Regions from separate parts of the Sulfurovum zhangzhouensis genome, predicted to be linked through region 3. Evidence: riboswitches for the same ligand, from Rfam matches in the RefSeq annotation. Region 3 holds a riboswitch; each other region holds the start of a gene.

Region 1 (7,902 bases), on a different contig from region 3:
AAATATGAATGCAATAGTACTTAAAGCAATGGAAGTGGCTAATCAATGTTATTACGAACACCATCAATCTTTAGAGGAATTAAACAACATTTATGGACCTACTGAAAAAGAGATAGAAGTTTGGTTGGAAGTTCGTGAAAGATTTTATGAGGCACAAGAAAAGTTTGAAGGGTTAATACAGTAGTTTTACTGTGCGGAAAGTGTGCGAAAAAACTTGTCAAAATCTTTACTATTTCGTAAAACTACACATAAAGTAATTGATAAATTTTCTCGGAGGATGTAGCTTGAAGCCCGAATTTTAGGGCAGTATATGTATTTTGCAGTATATTATTAGATTGTTATACTATAATCCATGTATAAAAGTATATAAACTAATAATACGGGGATATACATAGCATTATAAAGGTGTACCAAAAGTGTACCATTTTATAAATATATACTGTATTTACGTGATGTGAACATAACTTATGGCGTACCTTTTCTTCCAATACTAACCATCAATCATATCATAGTAAACTATTTTAACTGTAGCTATAAAATACTTTTTTAATACTGACAAGTGATAAATACGGTAACTATTTCTTTTTTTGATGTTTCTATGTTAAAGTAGCGGAAATAACTATATCTTTAGTCGTAGTTTACTTTGAACTATTGCTTCGCAAAGGAAAAGATAGTGGCTTACTATATTACAAAACTCATAATTACCTCACTTTTAATCGTTGTGATCTCTGAAGTTGCCAAGAGAAGCAGTCTGGTAGGTGCTTTGCTCGCAGCTATACCGTTGGTTTCAATATTGGCTATGACATGGATGTATATAGATACAGACAGCAGTAAAAGTGCAGTTGAATTTTCCCAGAGGATCGTTTGGCTGATTGCACCATCGATGACACTTTTTTTAGTTTTCCCATTTATGATCCAAAAAGGTTTCGGATTTTTTATCAGTATGACTACCTCTATAGTATTGACGGTTTTTGCGTACTATAGTGTTATTTTTATCCTTGGCAAATTTGGGATTAAACTGTAGATTTGCTTTAACCCAACTTTTTATATCAAAGACAGAATGTCCGTCTTTGCATTGGGAGATCTCATTTCTAATCTTTTTTCAGAGTCTTTGATCTTTCCTCGTATTCCTCTTTATCTATTTCTCCTTTGGCATACCGATGATCAAGTATATCCTGCGCTGAAGAAGTGTCTCTTTTTTGTTTCTCTTTGAGAAAATAAAAAAGAATAATCAATAATATGATAGGTACTAACCATCCTCCCATTCCCCAACAATGACCAAATGGATACATATTATGTCCTTTTTGAGTTATTTTTATCTAGTGTAATGTATTTATGTGTATTTGTCGTGCAGTCATATTCATATAAATTGTAATGTTATCAATTTGTTACCAATTAAAGAAAAGATTTTATTTATAGTTTGTTATAATGAAATCCAATAAGTTGAAAAGGTTTTTAAATATTATTGTTGTGCCAAACTTGTTGTGAAGCAAGGACGGAAAGCCACGGGTCTCTTGCAGATAGCCGGGTTGCTTATAGTGAATACTTCATTCCTTCATTCCTTTCATGTTTCAGCAGGTTGTCTATAATCATATTTAATTCAAAGATATTTTTTATATCAAATTTTTAGTGAAGCTACTATAGAATGAAATGGACCTTTTAAAGTTTCCAGATCGCTAAAGTTGTTTTCATTAGTTGAATAATATACATAATTTATTTAAAGGATAAGTTTTGAAAAAATTTCATATTGTAGCAGGTGGGTTATTCTCAACTCTGTTAGGTTTTTCGTTAATCGGTTGTGGAGGAAGCTCCTCAGCAGTTCAAACAGCAACAATTAGTGGTAAAGTCCCAGGGACACTTATAGAAGTATTTTGTGAAGATGGTAGCTACTATTCTACAAATTCTGTTCAAGATGGTACAACTGAGCATCCATTTGCAATCGAAGTACCAGTTAACACTGACTGTCGTTTAGTAATGACAACCAATGAAAATGATCCTGATAATAAAGTAGTAACACAAATTGGAATTGTTACAGCTGATGGAAACACTACACTTTTCAGAGCAGAAGGTGATGTTGATCTTGGATTTGTAGATTTGGCTATGGAAAGAAATGCTAGTATTGATGTTGACGGTGATGGTGTTGTGGATCAGGTCTTGGAGCTAGAAGTAGAAAATGGTTTACTTTCAGTTGAGCTTGAGAATGATCCAATGGATAAAGATGGTGATGATATAATAGATATCTATGATAATGATGATGATAATGATGGGATTGTCGATGCAGAAGATCCAGATGATGATAATGATGGGATTATCGATGAAGAAGATGAAGATGAGATCAACGATTTAGATGGTGATGGTATTACAAATAATGCTGATGTGGATGATGACAACGATAGTTTAGATGATGATGAAGATGATGACGATGATAATGACGGAATAGATGATGATGAAGATGATGACGACGATAATGACGGTATCGTAGATGAAGAGGATGATGACGATACTATTTAATAGGGTTAAAATAATCAATTATTAAACTATATAGTCATATCAATACAATAATTATAAAAGTAGAGGTTAAAACGATTTTTTCGTTTTATTCTACTTTTATAAAAAAACTTAACTTTCTTTACTCCTGATAACACAACCCGGTAAAATTTACCTTTTATTTTCTTAGTCATCTATCAATTAACGCTATTTCGATATAATCAACCCAAAAAGAGATATAAAGATGAGAGTACTGTTATTATTGATTTTTCCGTTATTTGTATTTGCAAAAGTACATTATGCAAAACTAGAGCCTTATGAATCCGTCACATTGAAGTCTGCAGTTAGTGCGTTGGTAATGGATGTTGACCTTGATGCTGAAGGGAGTGTAGTGGATCAAAAACGTGTTATTTATTTGGATGACCGTTTGGATAAAATTAACTTGAAAACATCAAATGAAAATCTTCTTATTCTTCAAGAAACTTTAAAACGAAAAGAGTCATATTTTCATCGCATAAATAAGTTGTCAACAGCATCTGCGGCCCAAAAAGATGATGCTTTTTACAGTTTTGCTTCTGCAAAAACACAGTATTTGGATATGCAGTATAAGATTGCCCAGCTGGAAGATAGTATCGAAAAAAAATCCATTATTCTGAACCATAAGTATCTGTATGAAATTATGGTTCGTAAAGGTGATTATGTTACTCCGGGTTCACCTTTGGCAAAGGTAGTAGATGCGAGCAGGGCAAAGCTCGTACTCTATTTAGATCCCGAAGAGTTGGAAGGTATTGAACAAAAAGCGGTTTATCTTGACGGCGAAAAAAGCGAATATAAAGTCGATAAGGTATGGAAAGTTGCTGATGAGAAGTTTATCTCCTCATATCGTGCAGAGATCTATTTGGATGCACCTGAGGGCTCATTCTCCAAGCTCGTCAAAGTGGAGCTTAAATAATGTCAGAGAAGACCGCATGTGGGCTTGACTGTTATGATGCGTGTAATATCATCTACGAAGATGGTAAGATGCATGGTGATGCGAATCATCCTGCCGGTAATGGAGCACTTTGTGCAGTACTCAACAAATATATGGATGAGACTGAGCGTATCAGTAAGCCTAGAGTAGATGGCAAAGAGGTGAGTCTGGAGGAGGCATTGGCCGCAGTAGCCGAGGCTTTTAACAAAGAAAAAAGTCTGCTTTGGAGAGGTTCAGGTAATGTGGGTGTTATGCAGGAAGTTACCGACCTTTTTATGGAACAGATCGGAGGCTACCTGACTAAAGGAAGCCTGTGTGACGGTGCAGGAGCCGCAGGAATAGAAGAGGGAAGAGGAATCAATAAGACACTACCTCTTGAGCAGATTCAGAAGTCTGAAGTAGTGGTTGTCTGGGGTCGAAACCTCACTGTGACCAATTCTCATCTCATGCCTTACCTTGAGGGTAAAAAGCTTATCGTGATCGATCCTGTACGTACAGAGATCGCAAAGAAAGCAGATGTCTTTTTACAGGTTGCTCCACGTACAGATTACTATATTGCGATCATGTTATCCCGTTTTATCTTTATGGAAGACAGTGAAAATAAAGAATGGATGGAAGAGTTTGCACCTGGCTTCGAAGACTATTATGACTATACAAGAGAGCATCGTATCAAGGCGATCTTAAAGTATATTGATCTTGATCTTGGAGATTTTGGACGAGTACTGAACTATCTGCGTGATAGAAAAGTGGTATTCCTTGTCGGTGCCGGGGTACAGAAGTACTCGACTGGTTCTTATACGCTGCATGCAATAGATTCACTTGCCGCAGTTTTAGGGTTATTTGGCCGTGAAGGGTGCGGTGTAAGTTACCTAGGGGATAGTAAGCTGGGATTTAAGAATCCCTTTGAGACAACCTGCAAGCGTGTAAGTAAAGTAGATACTGAGTTTAGTGATTTTGACACAGTATTGGTACAGGGAGGAAACCCGGCTGCTTCAATGCCTGATACAAACAGGGTGGTAGAAGAGCTGGAGGGTGTAGAGAATCTTATCTACTTTGGTCTACATGAGAATGAGACATCAAAAATGGCTCGTATTGTTATCCCTGCTAAAACATTCTATGAAAAAGAGGATGTTAGGCTTAGTTACGGTCATCAGTATGTTACTGCCATGAAGAAGATCACGGAGTCTGATATCGGTATCAGCGAGTATGACTTTACCAAGTACCTCTTTGATACATTTGATTTGAGTGGACTTGAGAGTGAAGAGTACTATATTAATGCATGGCTCTCACAATGTGAAGAACTTAACGGTGAACTGGTAAGTCCGGCTTATGAAGCGTTACCTTATAGTGATGGCTTTGGCGATGATGGTGAAGATGAGTTTGAGTTCATTGAAGACTTTAACGATGATTTTGTCAATACAAAACGTTTTACCAAGTACAGAAAAGAGAGTCAGAACAAACCAAAAGATGAGACACTTTGGCTGCTCTCGCCAAAGTCGAAAAAGTCCATCAATACACAGTTCCTTAGAGACAATAAAATACAGCTTAATCCGGTACTTGGATTTAAAGACGGTGAGAAGGTGAAAGTAAGTTCTGAGCATGGAGAATATATCTTTGAAGTGCAATGTTCTGAATATATGAGAGCAGACTGCGCACTGATCACCAACAATACGATCGGTATTAACTACCTGACACCATCGATCATCAGTGATGAGGGAGAGAGTGCTTGTTATCAGGAAGTAAAGGTGAAAATAGAGAGAGCTTGATCATAGAAATACAGTTCATTAAAGACTGATTAGATTATAGTTTTATTCCATCCTACGATTTGACATGGTATGCCATATTCCCTATTTTCGGTCTTTGGGAGGGTTTTCGTACTCCCAAATGTACATCCAGCTGTGGCAGTGGCATATTAATACCGTTAGCCTGTAACGTCTCATAGATTAGGATGAGCAGGTTGGAACGGGTTGAGGGTCTGATCCCTTCGATCCATACCAGTAGTTCCAGTTCAATAAAGCTTTCGCCGACTGTTTGCATCCATACATTGGGTTTTTTGCGAGGGATATCGCGGATCAGTTTGATCTTACTCTCCATGACGGCTGTGGTGATGAGTGAACTAATCTTTTTGATATCGCTTCCATAAGGTACTTTGAAAGGGACGTAGATTCTTCGTATCCTGTCCTCCATCGTCAGGTTAATCACTTGGCTGTCAATGAGCTCGCTGTTTGGAATAACGATATCAATATTGTCGATTGTACGAAGGTGAGTCGCTCTGTAGCCTATATCCATCACTTTACCTGTAAGGTCTCCTTTGATAGTGATATAATCTCCTGTTTTGATGTATTTTTCACTCAATAATACCATTCCTGAAATCATGCTGGAGACGATGCTTCTGAGTGCAAAGCCCAAACCGATAGAGAGTGCACCTGCAATGACAGCGAGATGTGTGATACTTAGACCTATGCTTCCCAATGCAATAACAAAAGCGGCAAAAAGGATCAATGTTACTCCGAGATTTGCAATGATCTTGATGGAGACAGCTTTGGTCTCTTTACGCTTTTTATGGAGCATGATAAAGAGACGGAAGTAGATTCTGGCAATGATAAATCCTATCAGTAGAATCCCAAGCAGTTTGAGAATACTCAGAAAACTGATCGGTGTTTCATCTAGCACAACAAAAGGTTTTTGGAAAGATTCGTAGAATTTCTCATAGCTTGAGAGTAGATTCTCCCTGAGTGACAGGACGTTATAGTTAATCGCCTCTTTGCTCTCTTTGCTCAGTCTCTCAAACTCTTCCAGCTTTGCATCCAGTAGTGTATCTTGATACGAGAGCTGTGAGAGAATACTGTGTATCTTTTTTTGTGATTGTAGGACTGATTTGAATACTTTTGTTTGAAAATAGTAGAACCCGGTAAGAAATTCTTTGTCCGCAAGCTTCAGTAGGACGTGATCCTTCTCTTTGGTCAGTTTTTCAATCTTTTCTGAAAGTTTTTTAGAGATGTGTTCCTGGGATAGAAGTTCACGTTCCTTGGTAAGGTTTGCAGCGATCAGCTTTTTGTTGATGTTTTCAAGCTCCTTTGCAACTTTGTCAACATTACTCTGTATCTTTTTGATGTCAAACTTGACTTTTGTTATCAGTAACGAGAGGGTATTCTCTCCCTCTTCTATAAATGGAGTCAGGCTTTTTACAGTCAGTTCGTCATGGCGGTGTTTGAGCTTATAGTATGCAAACTGAAGCTGGTAAAGCTGGAGGTTTTTATACTGGGGGTCTGTGACAGACTCAATGGATTTTTTAAGATATCCGAGCCTCTCCTGGGTAAATACCTGTATCTCTTCTAGCTTCTTCTTCTGTTCCACTGCTGATGAAAGCATTTCAAATAGTTTCAGAAATTCAGTTTCACTTACGGTTTCTTTTTCAAGCAGTGAAGCATCAAAAGTCTGAACCTGCGGCTCATTTATGATCAATAACTTGAGCTTTCCAAGCAGCACTTTTTCATTTTGGAGTCGTTCGGTCTCTTCATCATCCATCGGTGTAATATTGAAGAGTTTCTGTGAGAGCTGATCATAGTATATTAGAGTATTTTCACCCTCATAAAGCTTTGTATCGACAGGAATACACCAGAGCGTAATAGTCAAGATCAAAAAAGACCACAGAAGTTTCACGTATCAGCCTTTTGCTATAAATTTCTCTAGCATCATATCATACATTCGGGGAGATTTTTATTGATAAATATCGATAAATGTCAATAAATGATTAATCTTTTTGAGATATTAAAGCGTTGCCCTGAAGCATAAAGAGAGAAGCAAACTTTGCTATAATATGAGAAATTAAAATATCAAACGGAAAAACTGGAAATGACATTAGAAGAATTAGACAAAAAGTATGTGCTTCAAACTTATTCACGTGACTATACAAACTTTGTCAAAGGACAGGGTGCAACACTCTATGATGAGAATGGAAAAGATTATATAGACTTTGCTTCAGGTATCGCAGTAAACTCTGTAGGTCATAACCATCCGAAATTAGTTGAAGCTATCTGTAATCAGGCAAAGAATATCATCCATATCTCAAACCTTCAAGTGATAGAACCTCAGGCAAAACTGGCACAGAAGATGGTAGAGCTTAGTGGATACGATATGGGAGTATTCTTTGCCAATTCGGGGGCAGAAGCGAACGAAGGAGCGATCAAACTCGCTCGTAAATATGGTGGAACAAAGTTTGAAAATAAACGTTACAAAGTGATCACGCTTGAACACTCATTTCACGGCCGTACGATCACTACAGTGAAGGCAACAGGTCAGGAGAGTTTTCATACACCAAACTTCTCACCGTATCCGGAAGGTTTCAGTTATGAGAAGAGTATCGATGATGTCTATAAAGCGATCGATGACGAGACTGTAGCTGTACTTATCGAACTGGTCCAGGGAGAAGGCGGTGTTCAGCC
Region 2 (7,902 bases), 700 kb from region 3:
GATGAGATAGGAAAAATCGCACAAAGCTTTGACAATGCCATTAGACATATCAATCAACTCTCTGCATCTAAAAATCTCTTTATGCGCAATATCATGCATGAACTTAAAACTCCGATTACTAAAGGACGTATCATTGTAGAGATGCTGGAAGATGTTCAGAGTAAAAAAGTATTGGTACGTGCCTTTGAACGTATGAATGAACTGATCAATGAACTTGCCCAGATAGAGCGTGTCACCACACAAAGTTTTGAACCGAGTTTAGAGTATACTTCACTCAAAGAAGTAGTGCAGAGAACACGCGAGCTTTTGATCAATGAGAGCGACCACATGAGTATTGAGGTAAAAGATGTGGCTTTGATCACGGATGTAAATCTTTTGGCTTTGGCACTTAAAAACCTTATGGATAACGGTATAAAGTATAGTACAGATAAACACGTACATTTGAAGTCAATTGATTGTGGTTTGGAAGTTTCATCCAGAGGAAAAGCTTTGCAACATCCACTCTCTTATTATATTGAACCTTTTTCTCAAGAGGAAAAACGAAGTTCAGGTTTTGGGCTTGGATTATATATAGTAAACGCGATTTTGGAAAAATTGGGATATATGCTGGATTATCGTTATGAGGAGGGGAACAATATATTCTCTGTTCTTACAGAGAATCATTGTCCTATCAAATAAAATGTAAGAGGTGAAGCACTACTTTAGTGCTTCAGCGATAAGTTCTAGAGGATTCTTGAAGATCGTCTCCACATCCGCATTGTTCATTGCTTCACTAAGTTGTACACGACAAGCGCTACACTCTGCACTTACGTACTTGGCTTTTGTATCTTTGATCATCGCAGCTTTTGGTTTACCTGCGGCTTCAGCAAGATGGAACTTCTCAGTCTGCATTGTTACTCCTCCAAATCCACAACAGCGGTTCGGATCACTCATCTCTTTCATTGGATAGTTTTGAGCAAGCAGATTACGTGGTTCTTGCCAAATACCCTGTACTTTTCTTGCATGGCAAGGATCATGGTAAGTCACGACATCATCAAACTTTTTACCTTTTTCTGCCAGTAGTTTGACCAGATCGGTATTGTTATAGAGCCATGCTGTTGCCATGTGTATTTTTTCACTCACTTTTTTAGCACGCTCTTCCCATTCGGGCATATCGTGATTTGCAAAGAAGACCTGCCAATCATGTTTTACCATTGCTGAACAGGTTGCTTCCGGGATCAACATCGCATCACATTCATCCATAAAGCTCTCAAAGTATTTGATGTTCTTTTTGGTCATATACTCTACTGAGTCTACATCTCCTGTAAAGTAGGCAGGGGCACCGCAACAGAGCTGTTTTTTAGGGATAAAGACATCGATATTCAGTTGTTTCAGTATCTCTACCAGACTATCCCCGATATCGGTATAGTTATAGTTGGCAAGACATCCGATGAAGATAGCTACACGAGGGTTCTTCTTCTCTTGCAGTGGTGCAGGTATCTCTTCAGGATGACTATTGAGAAAGCTTGTTTTCGCCAGAGATGGAAGAAGCCTTCCTTTTTTAACCATCGGAAGTGCAAATCTTGCCTTGAGACCACGGCCCTTTTCATCTACGCTGAGTGCACATGTCTTGAACATAAATCCAAGTTTCATGACAAGGTCCATAATCTTTCTATTGCGAAGCAAAAAGAAAAAGGCTTTTTTAAACCAGGCAATACCATACTTCTCTGCTATATCAGCACGAACTTCTTCGATGACCATATCTGTAGGTAGAGAGTTAGGACATACATCTACACAGTTGGTACATAAAAAACAGCTCTCAAAAATATTTTTTGTATTTTTATCCAGTTCCAGATCTCCACGTTTATATGCACCCAGAAGATCGATGAACCCTCGAGGAGAAGTGGTCTCATCGGGATTTACCTGGTGGATAGTACATACCGGGATACATTTACCGCATTTGATACAGGCTTCACTGGTATCGGTAAAGTTAAAGATCTCATCTAGTTGTTTACTCAAAGGTTTTTCCTTAATTATTTTAAATCAAAGGTTTTACTATTATTTGTTCTCTTTTCCTTTGTTTTTGTAACCAAGAAAAAGAACGAACTCAAAAAATAAGCATCAAGCACTGCTACTTTTCTAATGTTCTAATATACTCTAATCTTTGCATAAATGCAAATATGTTGATAGTACAATGACTTGACTAATCATTTCTATGGCTATCAAGCCATACCATGATACCTTTTTGTGCATGAAGTCTGTTCTCGGCTTCTGTAAAGATCACTTCAGAATGTTTTTCAAAGACCTCTTCGCTTACTTCATATCCTCTATAAGCAGGCAGACAGTGTAGGAAGATCGCATCTTCTTTTGCTAGATTCATCATCGCTTCATCAACGATATAGCCATCAAAGGCTTTTAGTTTTGTCTCTTTTTCGTCTTCTTGCCCCATAGAAATCCATGTATCCGTCGTGACGACATCAACACCTTTAACCGCTTCTTTAGGATCGTTACCAAAGATCAGTTTACCACCGTTTTGTGCAGCAAGTTTCTCAGCCTGTGCTACGATAGCCGGATCACACTCATACCCTTTTGGCGTTGCTACACGCAGTTCAAAGCCCATGATCGCTGCAAGCATCAGCCACGAATGGGTCATGTTATTACCATCTCCTACATAGGCAACGATCGGGTTTTCTTTACCAAATTCAAGCATCGTAAGAAAGTCTGTCATGAGTTGTACCGGGTGGTAGTCATCTGTGAGACCGTTGATCACCGGTACTTTGGAGTACTTGGCAAACTCTTCAAGCTTGCTATGCTCAAACGTACGTATCATCACCATATCAACCATACGGGAGATAACTCGTGCCGTATCTTTCATCGGTTCTCCACGGCCCAGCTGAATATCATTAGACGAGAGGAAAAGCCCGATACCGCCAAGCTGGTAAATTCCCGTCTCAAAGCTTACTCTTGTACGTGTTGAGCTCTTCTCAAAGATCATTCCCAGTGTCTGGTGTTCCATGTAGGGTACAAACTTACGTTGCTTTGTCTGGGCTTTGATCTTTTGTGCCAGTGCGATCATCTCCAGCAGTTCCTCTTTAGTAAAGTCTGCCAGTGTCAAAAAGTGTCTCATCGGACTATCCTTGTTAGATACATTAAATATAGCTAAAATTTTAAAAGGAAATATTCTACCATAAATGGGTTGAAAATTGAAGATGTGCGTAATCATTGGGGTAAAGCTCCCCCAAAGTTACTATTTTTGAAGGAGCAGAGCTGCCTCTTTTGCATGGTATGTGATGATGATATCTGCACCTGCACGTTTAAATCCAAGCAGCGTTTCCATCATCACTTTGTCATAATCAATTACACCTGCTTTAGCAGCCATTTTTAGCATTGAGTATTCACCGGAGACGTTATAGACTGCCAGTGGAAGTGAGGTATTGTTTTTGATATCTCTGACAATATCAAGATAGGCAAGGGCCGGTTTGACCATCAGTATATCTGCCCCTTCTTTTTCATCCTCTATACTTTCCAGGATCGCTTCATTTCGGTTTGCAGGGTTCATCTGGTAGCTTCTTCTATCACCAAAACTTGGACTGCTTTCTGCCACATCTCTAAATGGCCCATAGTATGCTGAAGCAAATTTCGTTGAATAGCTCATCACCGGAAGGTTTTCAAATCCTGCACTATCCAGTCCTTCGCGGATCGCTGTGATCATCCCATCCATCATACCGCTTGGAGCGATCATATCTGCACCTGCTTTGGCATGAACAACTGCTTGTTTTGCAAGATTTCCAAGAGTAATATCATTGTCTACGGTTTCAAGTACCGGGTCCAGTACTCCACAATGACCATGGTCAGTGTATTCACAGAAACAGAGGTCCGTGACGACAAACATATCCGGGTGTGCAGCTTTCACCGCTCTCACTGTTTGGGCGATGATACCATGCTCACAGAGTGCATCGCTTCCAACCGAGTCTTTCACATCCGGTATCCCAAAGAGGATGATCGCGTAGATACCGAGTTTTTTGAGATCTTCACACTCTTTAACGATCTCATCAATACTCATTTGGTATACACCCGGCATAGAAGCTACTTCATCTTTGATACCTGTACCGCTTCTAGCAAAAAGCGGATAGATGAAATCATTGACACTCAGATGTGTCTCTTGAAGGAGGTCTCTTAGGACGGGGTTGAGTCTTTTTCTACGAAAACGTGCAAACATAATAACTTTACCTTTTGGGTGAACTTTTTATACTCTATAAGTAGCCGCTATTTTACAACAATTATCGGCTATTAATTATTAATTATCCATTATTCCTGTATAATCTCCCCAATGAAAGCAGTAGAACAATCACAAACCGCCATTTTACCAACCAAATACGGTACATTCAACATTCAAGCCTTCAAAGATGATCTGGGAAAAGAGCATTTGGCAATTTTCACCGATAATCTTCCAGAGGCTCCGATCGTACGTGTACATTCTGAGTGTCTGACCGGGGATGCTTTGGGTTCGCTCAAATGTGATTGCGGAGAACAACTTCATGCTGCTATGGAGCTGATCGCAAAAGAGGGTGGAATGATCATTTATCACCGTCAAGAAGGTCGTAACATCGGACTACTCAATAAAGTGAATGCATATGCGTTACAAGATAAAGGATTTGATACGGTTGCTGCAAACCATCAGCTGGGATTTCAAGCCGATGAAAGGACCTATGAGATCGTTGAGTTTATCCTGGAACATTTTGGGATCAAAAAGCTAAGGCTGCTTACTAACAATCCAAAGAAAATTGAAAGCCTCAAAAATATAGAGATCATAGAGCGTATTCCTCTCCAGATCGCTTCAAATCCTCACAATGAAGGGTATCTGCAGACTAAAAAAGAGCAGATGGGGCATTTACTATAGTCCACTTTGTATCAGAATAAATAAGAAACTAAAATTATTTATGCACTCTTCTCTTATCATATAATTCTCAGCTTGTTTGCTCAGTTAAAAAAATTTGCGCGTGTATCGCATATTTGTTATTTCTACTATATAATATCTTCGCTAACTGTTATTTAATTAATGAATAGGTAGAATAAATTACTTTTATTAGAGAAAAAGCCAAACCTATCGTGAGGTAGAGACGGAAAGCTGCGGGTCTTAAAAGAGAAAAGATAGCCGGGTTGCCAGAGATTGTCTGGGGTATTATAATGAAAAGATGGCAGTTTATGTCGTTGAAAAAATTTCGTTTAGTTGATTTACAACTTTTTGTTTTCCTGTTAATTCTATTTGTTTATGTCACTACCTTTACTATATTCACTGAAAGGGGAAGTGATGATATTCGAGAGAATAAGTATACTAAAGAGGTATTACTAGATGATAAGACTCTTTATACTTTTGAAAAAAATGTAGACCTGATAATGGATCTGCGTTTTCAAAACATTTCTATGCTGTTTCCCTCTCTTATACTGAATCATGCTTCGGTCACTTTAGTATCACTGCAAGTGTCAACGATCAAGCCCTATGCTTATATGATGAATATTGATGGGGTGGGTCAAGAATGACAAAGCTCTATTCATTGAAACGTTTCTGGCAGCAGATATTGGGGCAAAAAAAAGAGTTTTGGGCGACAACATTTTATGGCATGGCTGCAACATTACTGCTTCTGCCTATCCCTATGCTTATTCCACTATTGATTGATGAAGTGTTACTTGGACACCCTGGAAAATTGACAGCATTTTTGTCTACGACATTTGGTAATAGTGAAACTTGGTTTTTAGTCTTGGTTACGGTAATTCTTGTGGCTATACTGCGAATGGGAGCATTTGTTTTTAGCAATCAACAAAGTTTTTATGCTATTAAAATTACGCAAAGGATCAGTTATCTGCTAAGACATCGTATCTTGCATCATCTTGAGCGTGTGTGTTTGTCCGAGTATGAGACTTTAAAATCGGGGGGAGTTGTTTCCAAGACCATACAGGATGTAACAGGTGTCAGTAGTTTTGCCAGTGCATTTGTCAGTAGTTTTTTCAGTTCAACCTTGATGCTTATTGGTATTGCAGCAGTCATGTTATGGATGAACTGGGTTCTGGCTTTATTGATCTTATTCCTGAATCCTTTTTTTCTTGCCTTTTCAAAAGTCCTAGGGAAAAAGACAGGAGAGTTGTTAAGACGTCAATATAAAGCCTATGAGGTTTACAATGAACTACTGAATGAAACACTTGAACTCTTTATTCAAGTACGGGCAAGTAACCAAGAGAAAAACTTTTTTGCTCTTATTCTTGACCAGTCCAAAGAGATAGAAAATGCATCCATTGATTATGGCCATAAAGCTGCCGTGGCACAACGGTCTTCCGGACTTTTGACTAATACGGTCATTGATATATTCCGTGCTTTGGGGGTGGTAGTAGTAGCTTATTCTGATTTAAGTGTAGGAATGATGATCGCCTTTTTGTTTTATCTCTCTGCTTTGAATTCTCCTGTACAACAGTTAATGGGACTAATGATCAGCTATCAAAATACCAAACCTGCGATAGAGCGCATTAATGCGCTTTTAAAATTGAAACAGGAGCCACACTACCCTCATGAGAAGAATCCTTTTGAGAATGTATTAACGACTTCAGTTACACTCAAAGATGTTTCATTTGCTTATCAATATTCAAACGAAGTCCTCTCTCATATCAATATCGAAGCAAAAAGCGGACAAAAGATTGCTTTGATCGGACCAAGCGGCAGTGGGAAAAGCACGATTGCCCAGATTTTGGTAGGACTTTATCGGCATAAAGGCGGAGAAATATGTTATAACGGTGTACCTATCGAGCAGATTGGACTTCCTGTCATACGAGAGAATGTTGCATTGATGTTGCAAGAGTCCCTCTTTTTTAACGAGACGATACGTATGAACCTCACACTTTCCAAAGAGATCAGTGACGAGAAGATCCATGAAGCCTTAAGGGCAGCGAAACTAGAAACATTTGTACTTAGCCTGGAAAATGGTTTGGAGTCACGTATAGGGAAAAACGGTATCCGACTTTCGGGAGGACAGAAACAGAGGCTAGCTATTGCACGTCTAATACTTTCAAATCCAAAAGTAGTGATCTTTGATGAAGCTACATCGGCATTGGATAACGAGACTGAACATCAATTATATGAAACACTCGAACAGTTCTTAAAAGAACGTACTACGATTATCATTGCACACAGGACAACAACGATCAAACAAGCAGACTATATTTATCTGATTGAAGAAGGGCGTGTTAAGGCAGAAGGAAGTTATGAAGAACTTTTTTCAAGAGGGGTAATCAAAGAGGATATGGATCTTGGGTAAGGTCAAAAAATTCTTTGCTTTAAGTGGTGAAGAAAAAAAACTTTTTGTAGAAGCTTATGTGACATTGGGGCTGATGCGTGCAGCCCTTTTAGTGTTTTCTTTTAAACATTTGACCCATTCTTTAGAACATCAAAAAAATATATCTGACATAAAACCTCTGAGTGATCAAAACCGGCAAAGTGCAATGGCTGTAGGGAAAGCGATCATAAGAGCAGCTGCTTATACCCCTTGGGAGAGTGCCTGTTTGGTACAGTCATTGACAGCACAACGTATGTTACAAAAGCGTGGTATTCCAGGTGTCTTTTATCTTGGGGTGCTCAAAGACAATGGGAGTGAAGAAAAGATAAATGCACATGCATGGTCACAATGTGGAGATATGATCATTACAGGTGGCAAAGGACATGAAGCTTTTACAGTACTTTCTGTTTTTAGGTGGGGAAAAGAATGATAGTGTACGGTACGCAGATAAAGAGTGATATCGACTTACCTTTAGAGCTTTCCCATGAAACAGAGATCAGATATGAAGTAGAACTCTCTTCAAAAGTTCCGGCTGAATTACAAGAAAGCATTACTTGCGGATTCCCTCTATATGCAGTACATGGGCGTCATGTTTTCCTTT
Region 3 (7,902 bases):
ATATGATAAAGCCAGAAAATATTATACTCAGGCATTACAGCTTGGAGAGGATGATGATGCCAGTGCCAATTTGGCCTTGATCGCCCTGCTTCAAGAGAAAAAAGCATCTCTTGGTATTGCCCATCCACAATCACAAAACAACTCCAGTTCCAAATCTGAAGATCAAGAGCAAGAGCAAGATGATGGAAAAGAAACACGTAGCGAAGACCAACCGAGCTCAGGTTCAGGGAGTGGCGGTAGTGAACAGAAGCGTAAGAACAAAGAGAAGATGAAATTGATTGAGGATCAACAAAGCAAACAAGAACAACCAATCAGTTCAAAAATTTATGAAATGATCAACAAGGGATATATCCATGAAAAACAGCCTTGGTAAAAGCGTAATAACTTTTATTATATTTTCTAGTATTAGCCTATTATATGGAGAAGGCTTTACATCTAAAGCATTATTAAACAAAGAAAGTGCCTATATTAAAGAACCTGTATTACTTACCTTTGATATCAAGCAGACTGACTACTCAAAAGTAATGTTCTTTGAATTCACTCTTACTGAAAACGAAGCATATGAATTTTATCGTTTAGATGCAAAAGTGGAGGATAGATACCAAAATGCACAGATACACTATACCTATCTTCTCTATCCGCTTAAAAGCGGTGTGATAGACATAGGTTTTGAACTGGTCAAAAAAGTGACAACAAAAGAAGATGTCGCATACAGCTTTTCAGGGGATAGAGATAATGTTAAAAGAATGACCACGACGGATAGCATTATCAAGCTGGAGCCTTTGAAGCTGACGGTCAAGCCGATTCCGGAAGGTACACTGCTTGTAGGCGACTTTACATTGACACACCAAGTCAAAACGCATGAAGCCAGTGCACATGAACCCATTCCGTTTTCTGTAGAGATCAAGGGTACAGGTTATCCTCCGATACTTAATAATATCTTTCTTTCAACAGATGACTACATCCTCTTTAAAGAAGAGCCTCAAGTCAATACGATACGTAGTGCAAAACATACCTATAATACTGTTGTCTATCCGATGGCGATGAGTTCAGCAAAAAGTTTTACGTTTAATGAAGTGAAAATCAAATCATTTAACCCAAAGACACAAAAAAGTTATATGCTTACAATACCTGCTCAAGCCTTTAATATCAAACCTGTTGCACAATCTTCACTGATAGACAAAGTTGACTCTCCAGCACCGATCAAAGTCACAGACTGGTCATGGATAGGTACATTTTTAGGTTACATTGTCGTCTTTATCTCAGGTTTTTTCACAGCGAAGAGTGTACAATGGCATAAAAAAGAGAAGATCAAGAACGATCCGTTTATCGAACAGATAAACCAAACAAGCGATCCTAAAACACTACTAAGACTGTTGATAGCAGAGGATAGCAAAAAGTTTGCACCGGCAATAGAAAAGATTGAAGCACATATCTACCAAAATAAACCGCTTGATCTCAAAGCGATAAAAAAGGAACTCAATGCATAAAAAAATAGATGCACTCAAAAAAGAACTTTCTAAAGCTGTCATCGGTCAAGAACAGATGATAAACGGTCTGTTGATCGGACTTCTGAGTGATGGACATATCCTTGTTGAAGGGGTCCCCGGTCTTGCAAAAACAACAACGATCAATGCGCTTTCCAAAGCCCTTGGACTTGATAGTAAACGTATACAGTTCACCCCTGACCTGCTTCCTTCAGATATCATCGGTGCACAGATCTACAATCCGCAGACCAATGACTTTGGTATCAAAAAAGGTCCGCTCTTTACTAACTTACTGCTGGCAGATGAGATCAACCGTGCCCCTTCAAAAGTACAGTCAGCTTTACTTGAAGTAATGCAGGAGCGTCAGGTAACTATCGGTGATGAGACCTTCAAGATCGAACCTCCTTTCCTTGTCATGGCAACACAGAACCCTATCGAACAAGAAGGAGTTTACGCTCTGCCTGAAGCACAACTGGATAGATTTATGATGAAGTTGCTGGTAACACACAACAGTGAAGAAGATGAACTTACCATCATGCGTAAAGCTGCCACTAAAAGCTTTGAAAAAGTAGAATCTGTACTCAATAAAGAAGATCTTCAAACACTGAGAGAAGAAGTCAATAACGTGTACGTTGATGCAGAAGTTGAGCGTTATATCGTACAGCTGATTACCGCAACGAGAGAACCAGAGAGGTTTGGTCTTGAGAGTATCAAAGCTGATCTTATGTATGGTGCCAGTCCAAGGGCTTCTATAGACCTCTATAAAGCTGCTAAAGCCAAAGCATTCCTCAGAGGTAATGACCACGTTACCCCGGCAGATATCGGTTTTGTAGTACATGATGTACTTCGTCACCGTATAGTGCTTAGCTATGAAGCCCGAGCAAAAGGGATCAACCCTGATGAGATCATCTCAAAGATTATTCAAGAAGTGCCGATACCGTAATGTCACTAGCGCTCAAAACCCTACAACTCAAAGCCAGGTATCAAGTCTATACCCTGCTTGCAGGGAATAACCTCTCTAAAATGCATGGTGAAGGATATGACTTCAGTGAACTGAGAGAATACCAGATCGGAGATGATGTCAGGAAGATCAATTGGACTATCACAGCAAAACTCGGCCGTCCTTATATAAAAGAACTGCATGCCAACAGAGAACTTTCTGTGGTTGTTGCAGCGATGATGGATGGAAGCCTTTATTTCGGTGCAGACAATCTCAAACAACATGCTGTTACTGAGATCGCCACAATTCTTGGCTACTCTGCCCACCACAACAATGATCTTTTTACCGGGTTTAATTTTTATTCAGACAAGTACACTCTGGCTCCTCCTACAAAGCAGCTATATCATATAGAAAACTACTCAAAAGAGCTCTATGAACAAAAGATACTACATACTGCACTGGATTATACCAAAGCGATCCAAACACTCTCTACACATATACACAAACGCTCTCTACTTTTTATCATAGGAGATTTTTTAGAACCTGTCGACCTCTCACTGCTTGCACAAAAACATGAAGTGATCGCTATTATTGTTCGACATAGAGAAGAAGAGAAACCTCATAAACTTGGTGACGTGATACTTGATAATCCCAAGAGTACACAAAGTCTTAACACTGACTTCAGTACAACAAGTATCCAACACTATCTAGCGAAACTTAAAGCACATGATGAAACCGTGCAAACACATTTCATTCACTATAATATCAGACATACGAAGATATACACCGATGAGGATCCTATCGATAAACTGGTACGGTTATTTGTATAAAACTTAACGACACTACTCTTTAAAACTGATACTGGAATATCAGTAATAAACTAATTTTCAGTATTTTTAAAAGTAACTTTTTGGGGAGAGACTCCCCCCTCGAAAGGGAGGATAAGGAGATATTCAAAAAATTTTAATTGCTTTAATTACTATGGAAGAACATCTAAAAGATTTTCATCTGTGATATCTACAGTTGTTGTAGTATCCGCTTCAACAACTACATTATCAATAAATCCTAGTACGTTTTCAAACTCACCTGTATTTGTGTATGCAACAAGTACAAGATCATAAGTACCAGTAGTCAACCAAGGGAGTGTAAATGTTCCATCTGTAGCATCAGTGCTTAGAACAGCATTAGAGAAGTTACTACCTGTAGTATTTGATTCAGCATCATCCCAACTTCCATCAGTATATGCATAAAGGATTGCCTGAGATCCGTTTACATCTATATTCATTGTACCATTGATCTCACCAACTTCGATATTGTCAATGATTTTAATTGTTGGTTTGAGCATGTATTTACCATTTCCAGTTGAAGCCACAGATTTTCTCACATCAAAGTCTGCAGTGATATTAACAACTCCACCCGCTGGGATAGTAAAACCACCGATCGCTTTATACCCTGTTTGGTCACCACTTGGAACAGTCAATTTTGCAGTTGGTGAACCATCAACAAACTCGATATAACAGTTAGAAGTATCAAGTTTGAAACGAACATGTGCAATTTCACCTGCTGGAAGCTCTACTTCATTAAGCATTGTACTGTTTCCATCTTGTAGTGTTAGAAGATCAATTGTTCTAGATTCATTAAAATCTACATCTTGCCAACTTTCATTACTGTCAGCATATTGATATCTAAGTCCCGTAAAAGTCACAAATACACTTTTTACATTTTCATCATCAGTAGGAGCATCAGTAAGACTCATGGAAGCTATTCCTGTAGTAGTTGATGTACTACCGCCTCCACATCCAGAGAGTAATAAGCTTAGGGTCAATCCCAAAGCGGCTATGAGTTGTTTCATGCATCATTCCTTTATAACAAATATTAACTACCAAACTCATTGTATAAAAAGTAAGCCTTATTGCCCTACTTTCAAACAAGAAGTACAATAAATACTTTACGCAACAATAAAGTGAGGTCTTTTTTTGTTGTACAAACGAAGTGTAGAAATTCATTTTGGCAACCCGGCTATCTACATGAGACCCGTGGCTTTCCGTCCTTGTTTCGCAACAAGTTTGGCACAACAAACTGAATAAATACTAATTGAAATGTAAAACAGGAGAAAAGAAGAAACGTAAAAATACATTCTAATAAGATGTATTTGGCAACCCGGCTATCTTCATGAGACCCGTGGCTTTCCGTCCTTGCTTCGCAACAAGTTTGGCACAACAAATAATATTTAAAAACTCTAATAGTCTTAGTACTCTTTATTATAGACTGATTACTCTTAAGATTAAATAAAGCTAATTAGATTAATTTAGATTTTTATCTATTATTAGAAAGTATTTGATCAAGTTATGTGAAACTATCTAATAGAAAACTAAGACTTATAGGGTACTTTTGCAGAAGGCGTATCTTTTGCCGTATATTTCAAGTGTGCATCCTGATCATCAAAGAAGATATCCGCACCAAATGCTTTGATCACTTCATACTTCTGTACCCCACCCTGGAAGAACGCTTCATCAACACGAACACCCCATGCATCAAGTGTACGAAGAACTCTTTCATGTGTAGAGAAATTACGTGCAGTGACCAAAGCCGTACGGATCGGTGACTTTTCCATAGGAAATCTATCCTGAATATCAGAAATGACTTTCAAAAATTTAAAAAAAGGACCTTTGCTTAATGGATTTTTGGCATTTTCCCTTTCATATGCCAGGAATGCCTCCAGACCTTTTTCTTGATAGATCTTCTCACTCTCATCACCAAAGATCACAGCATCACCATCAAAAGCAATTCTTACTATATCTGATTCGATATCAACGGAAGGCTTATGTGGAAGTATAGTTGCGGCAGCGACATCAGCATTAATTGCATCTTGTACATCCTCAGAGTGGGCAGAAAGAAAGAGATCAACCTTAAAGGCATCAAGATACCTAGCTACCGGTGTTCCTGCTGTCCATCCGCTACGTTCTATCTCTAACTGATAGTGTTCGATAGAACGTCCGATACGCAGTCCTGTAGCAGCATTATTCCTTGAGAGAATGATAACTTCGATAAGTTTATCATCAAAACTTTTATTGATTGCCAGTAAGTTTTTCACAAAACGAAATGCTGTACCAACCTCTAAAGGTGTTTCTTCATGTTCGAGTTGATAATTATAGTAAGCTTCAAGCCCTTTATCATCAAAAATTCTATTCTCTTTTTCAAGATCAAAAAGTGCTCTTGACGAGATAGCAATTACCAATTTGTTTTTAAGATCATATGCCATTAAACATTCTCTTCAAACATATCGTCCTGGATCGCATTGGCTCTTTTGATCATACGTCCAAATGTAGAATCGATCGTCTCCGTCAGATCTTTTAGATCCATAACATAAGACATTGCCTTATCTAGCTCGCCCTCATTCATCTCTTGCTTTTTCCCAAACACTTTTCCCAGTAATCCACTGCTTTTTTCATTTTTTGAAGATAGAATCTCACATACTTTGTCACTCTGTTCATGCCATTCTGCATGACGTGCTGCCAATGCTTTGATATTTTCACTTCCATAAATTTTGCTAAGTAATGGTTTTCTTGTCTCCATCCATTTATGAATCGGGCAATCAAAAAGTTTCACACATGCATCTTCATGAGGTACTAACCCTTTTACTGCTTTTTCAACCACTCTTAATCTATTATCATGATGCATATTGAATTCTTTTAATTCATTGATAAACACTTCTTTACTGCCCAAAACATTCCTCCTAAGAACCGTATTGATGTAATTTTATCATAAATAGTTCATCACCCACTGTTGGCTCATAAAATAAAAAATATTTATAATTAACATAGTTATATATTAATTAATTACATGTATAATGCGCGTTTTAAAAAAATAGTTAGCTTTGGAAGGAAGAAACAATGCAAAGGCCTACTCCTAAAAATGAACAGATTACTCTTGATCCTAAAAGATATATTGTAAGTAAGACAGATCCAAAAGGAGTAATAACCTATGGAAATGACTACTTTGTAGAGATATCCGGATATAAAGAGGCTGAACTTATCGGTAAACCTCACAATATTATTCGTCATCCCGATATGCCTAAGGTAGTCTTTAAACTCATGTGGGATCGTATCCAAAAGGGACAAGCTATCATGGCTGTGGTAAAAAATATGGCTAAAGATGGTAGATACTACTGGGTTGTTACCGAATTTGAATCGAAAAAAGACAAACTGACCAATGAAATTACAGGATATACTGCATTTAGAAAAGCTGCTTCAAAAAATGCAGTGAAAGTGATAGAACCTATCTATCAAAAGCTTCTTGAGATCGAAGCCCAGTCTGGATTGGAAGCTTCAGAACAATACCTTATTGGTTTCCTTGAAGAAAAAAATCAATCCTATGATGAGTTTATCGATCAAGTAGTAGGAAATAATGGAATATTTAAATTATTCTTTGCTGCAATGAAAAAACTTTTTGGATAGTCAAAAAAGGTAACTGATAGTATAATAAACAACATTATATATTAGGGAGGATGAGAAAATGAGTTTTGGAAATATAATATTACTTATCATTGTCGGAGTGATAGGTTATCTGATCGCTATCTATAATAAGTTTGTTTCACTTAGAGCAGGAATTGATGCCGCATGGTCGGATATCGATATACAGCTTAAACGCCGTTATAATCTTATTCCAGCGTTGGTTGATACTGTCAAAGGATACAAAGAGTATGAAGCAGGGACTCTTGAAAAGGTCATTCAGGCCAGACAGGCCGGACTTGATGCAAGAAGCATAGAAGAAAAGGCTGCTGCTGCCAATATGCTAACAGGAACGCTAGGTAAACTTTTTGCTTTGGCAGAAGCATATCCTGATCTCAAAGCCAACACAAACTTCCTTGATCTACAAAATCAGCTAAGCCATATCGAAGATACGATACAAAATGCAAGACGCTACTACAATGCCATCGTACGTGACTACAATACAAAAGTTCACTCATTTCCCGATCTTTTTATCGCACAAAAATTCAACTTCACCGAACGTGATTATTTTGAACTGGATGAAAACGAAGCAGCAGCTGTTAAGACAATGCCTAAAATAGATCTGTAAGAGCTATGAAACGTTTTTTTGTAACTACTCTGCTTTTAGCAGGGTGTTTTACCCTGCTTTTTGCAGAGAAGATCGATCATTATAAAGTCGATGTCACCGTAGAACAGAGCGGTGAGCTTTCGATCACAGAAACTATAGATTATAATTTTGAAAATGCTTCAAAACACGGATTGTTTCGTGAAATCCCTTATCAGATCAAAGTAGGTTCAGTTATTAAAAATATCGGCATTTATGAGTTCTCCGTAGAGCAAGACGGGGAATTTGCAGAATGGGACCAAACTTCATCATACTCTGACAAAATAGGTAAACTGATCCGTCTCAAAATAGGCTCAGCTTCTACTTATATCACGGGAAAACATACCTATACCATTTCTTACAGAGTGAAACTCGGAGTTT

The links. Region 3 has a riboswitch for cyclic di-GMP ahead of PGH07_RS00510 (DUF4382 domain-containing protein). Riboswitches for the same ligand answer to the same signal wherever they lie in the genome.
Region 1: another riboswitch for cyclic di-GMP. It lies ahead of PGH07_RS07675 (hypothetical protein); the one in region 3 lies ahead of PGH07_RS00510 (DUF4382 domain-containing protein).
Region 2: another riboswitch for cyclic di-GMP. It lies ahead of PGH07_RS04155 (hypothetical protein); the one in region 3 lies ahead of PGH07_RS00510 (DUF4382 domain-containing protein).

Annotation. Positions count from the first base shown of each region.
Region 1 is NZ_JAQIBD010000002.1:494,789-502,690, reverse strand. Features, by position in the region: gene PGH07_RS07690 (hypothetical protein) at 5-184, shown strand; gene PGH07_RS07685 (DUF3147 family protein) at 674-1,024, shown strand; gene PGH07_RS07680 (SHOCT domain-containing protein) at 1,092-1,292, opposite strand; cyclic di-GMP riboswitch class I at 1,463-1,537, shown strand; gene PGH07_RS07675 (hypothetical protein) at 1,975-2,511, shown strand; gene PGH07_RS07670 (efflux RND transporter periplasmic adaptor subunit) at 2,732-3,439, shown strand; gene PGH07_RS07665 (molybdopterin-dependent oxidoreductase) at 3,439-5,223, shown strand; gene PGH07_RS07660 (mechanosensitive ion channel family protein) at 5,276-7,120, opposite strand; gene PGH07_RS07655 (aspartate aminotransferase family protein) at 7,313-7,902, shown strand, end outside.
Region 2 is NZ_JAQIBD010000001.1:796,288-804,189, reverse strand. Features, by position in the region: gene PGH07_RS04180 (ArsS family sensor histidine kinase) at 1-678, shown strand, start outside; gene PGH07_RS04175 ((Fe-S)-binding protein) at 697-1,998, opposite strand; gene argF (ornithine carbamoyltransferase) at 2,183-3,106, opposite strand; gene hemB (porphobilinogen synthase) at 3,227-4,198, opposite strand; gene ribA (GTP cyclohydrolase II) at 4,310-4,879, shown strand; cyclic di-GMP riboswitch class I at 5,067-5,147, shown strand; gene PGH07_RS04155 (hypothetical protein) at 5,167-5,520, shown strand; gene PGH07_RS04150 (ABC transporter ATP-binding protein) at 5,517-7,283, shown strand; gene PGH07_RS04145 (lasso peptide biosynthesis B2 protein) at 7,276-7,731, shown strand; gene PGH07_RS04140 (hypothetical protein) at 7,728-7,902, shown strand, end outside.
Region 3 is NZ_JAQIBD010000001.1:92,072-99,973, forward strand. Features, by position in the region: gene PGH07_RS00490 (VWA domain-containing protein) at 1-373, shown strand, start outside; gene PGH07_RS00495 (hypothetical protein) at 354-1,490, shown strand; gene PGH07_RS00500 (AAA family ATPase) at 1,483-2,430, shown strand; gene PGH07_RS00505 (DUF58 domain-containing protein) at 2,430-3,257, shown strand; gene PGH07_RS00510 (DUF4382 domain-containing protein) at 3,407-4,279, opposite strand; cyclic di-GMP riboswitch class I at 4,434-4,508, opposite strand; cyclic di-GMP riboswitch class I at 4,579-4,653, opposite strand; gene PGH07_RS00515 (5'-nucleotidase) at 4,799-5,689, opposite strand; gene PGH07_RS00520 (hypothetical protein) at 5,689-6,153, opposite strand; gene PGH07_RS00525 (PAS domain-containing protein) at 6,321-6,884, shown strand; gene PGH07_RS00530 (LemA family protein) at 6,943-7,506, shown strand; gene PGH07_RS00535 (DUF2207 domain-containing protein) at 7,512-7,902, shown strand, end outside.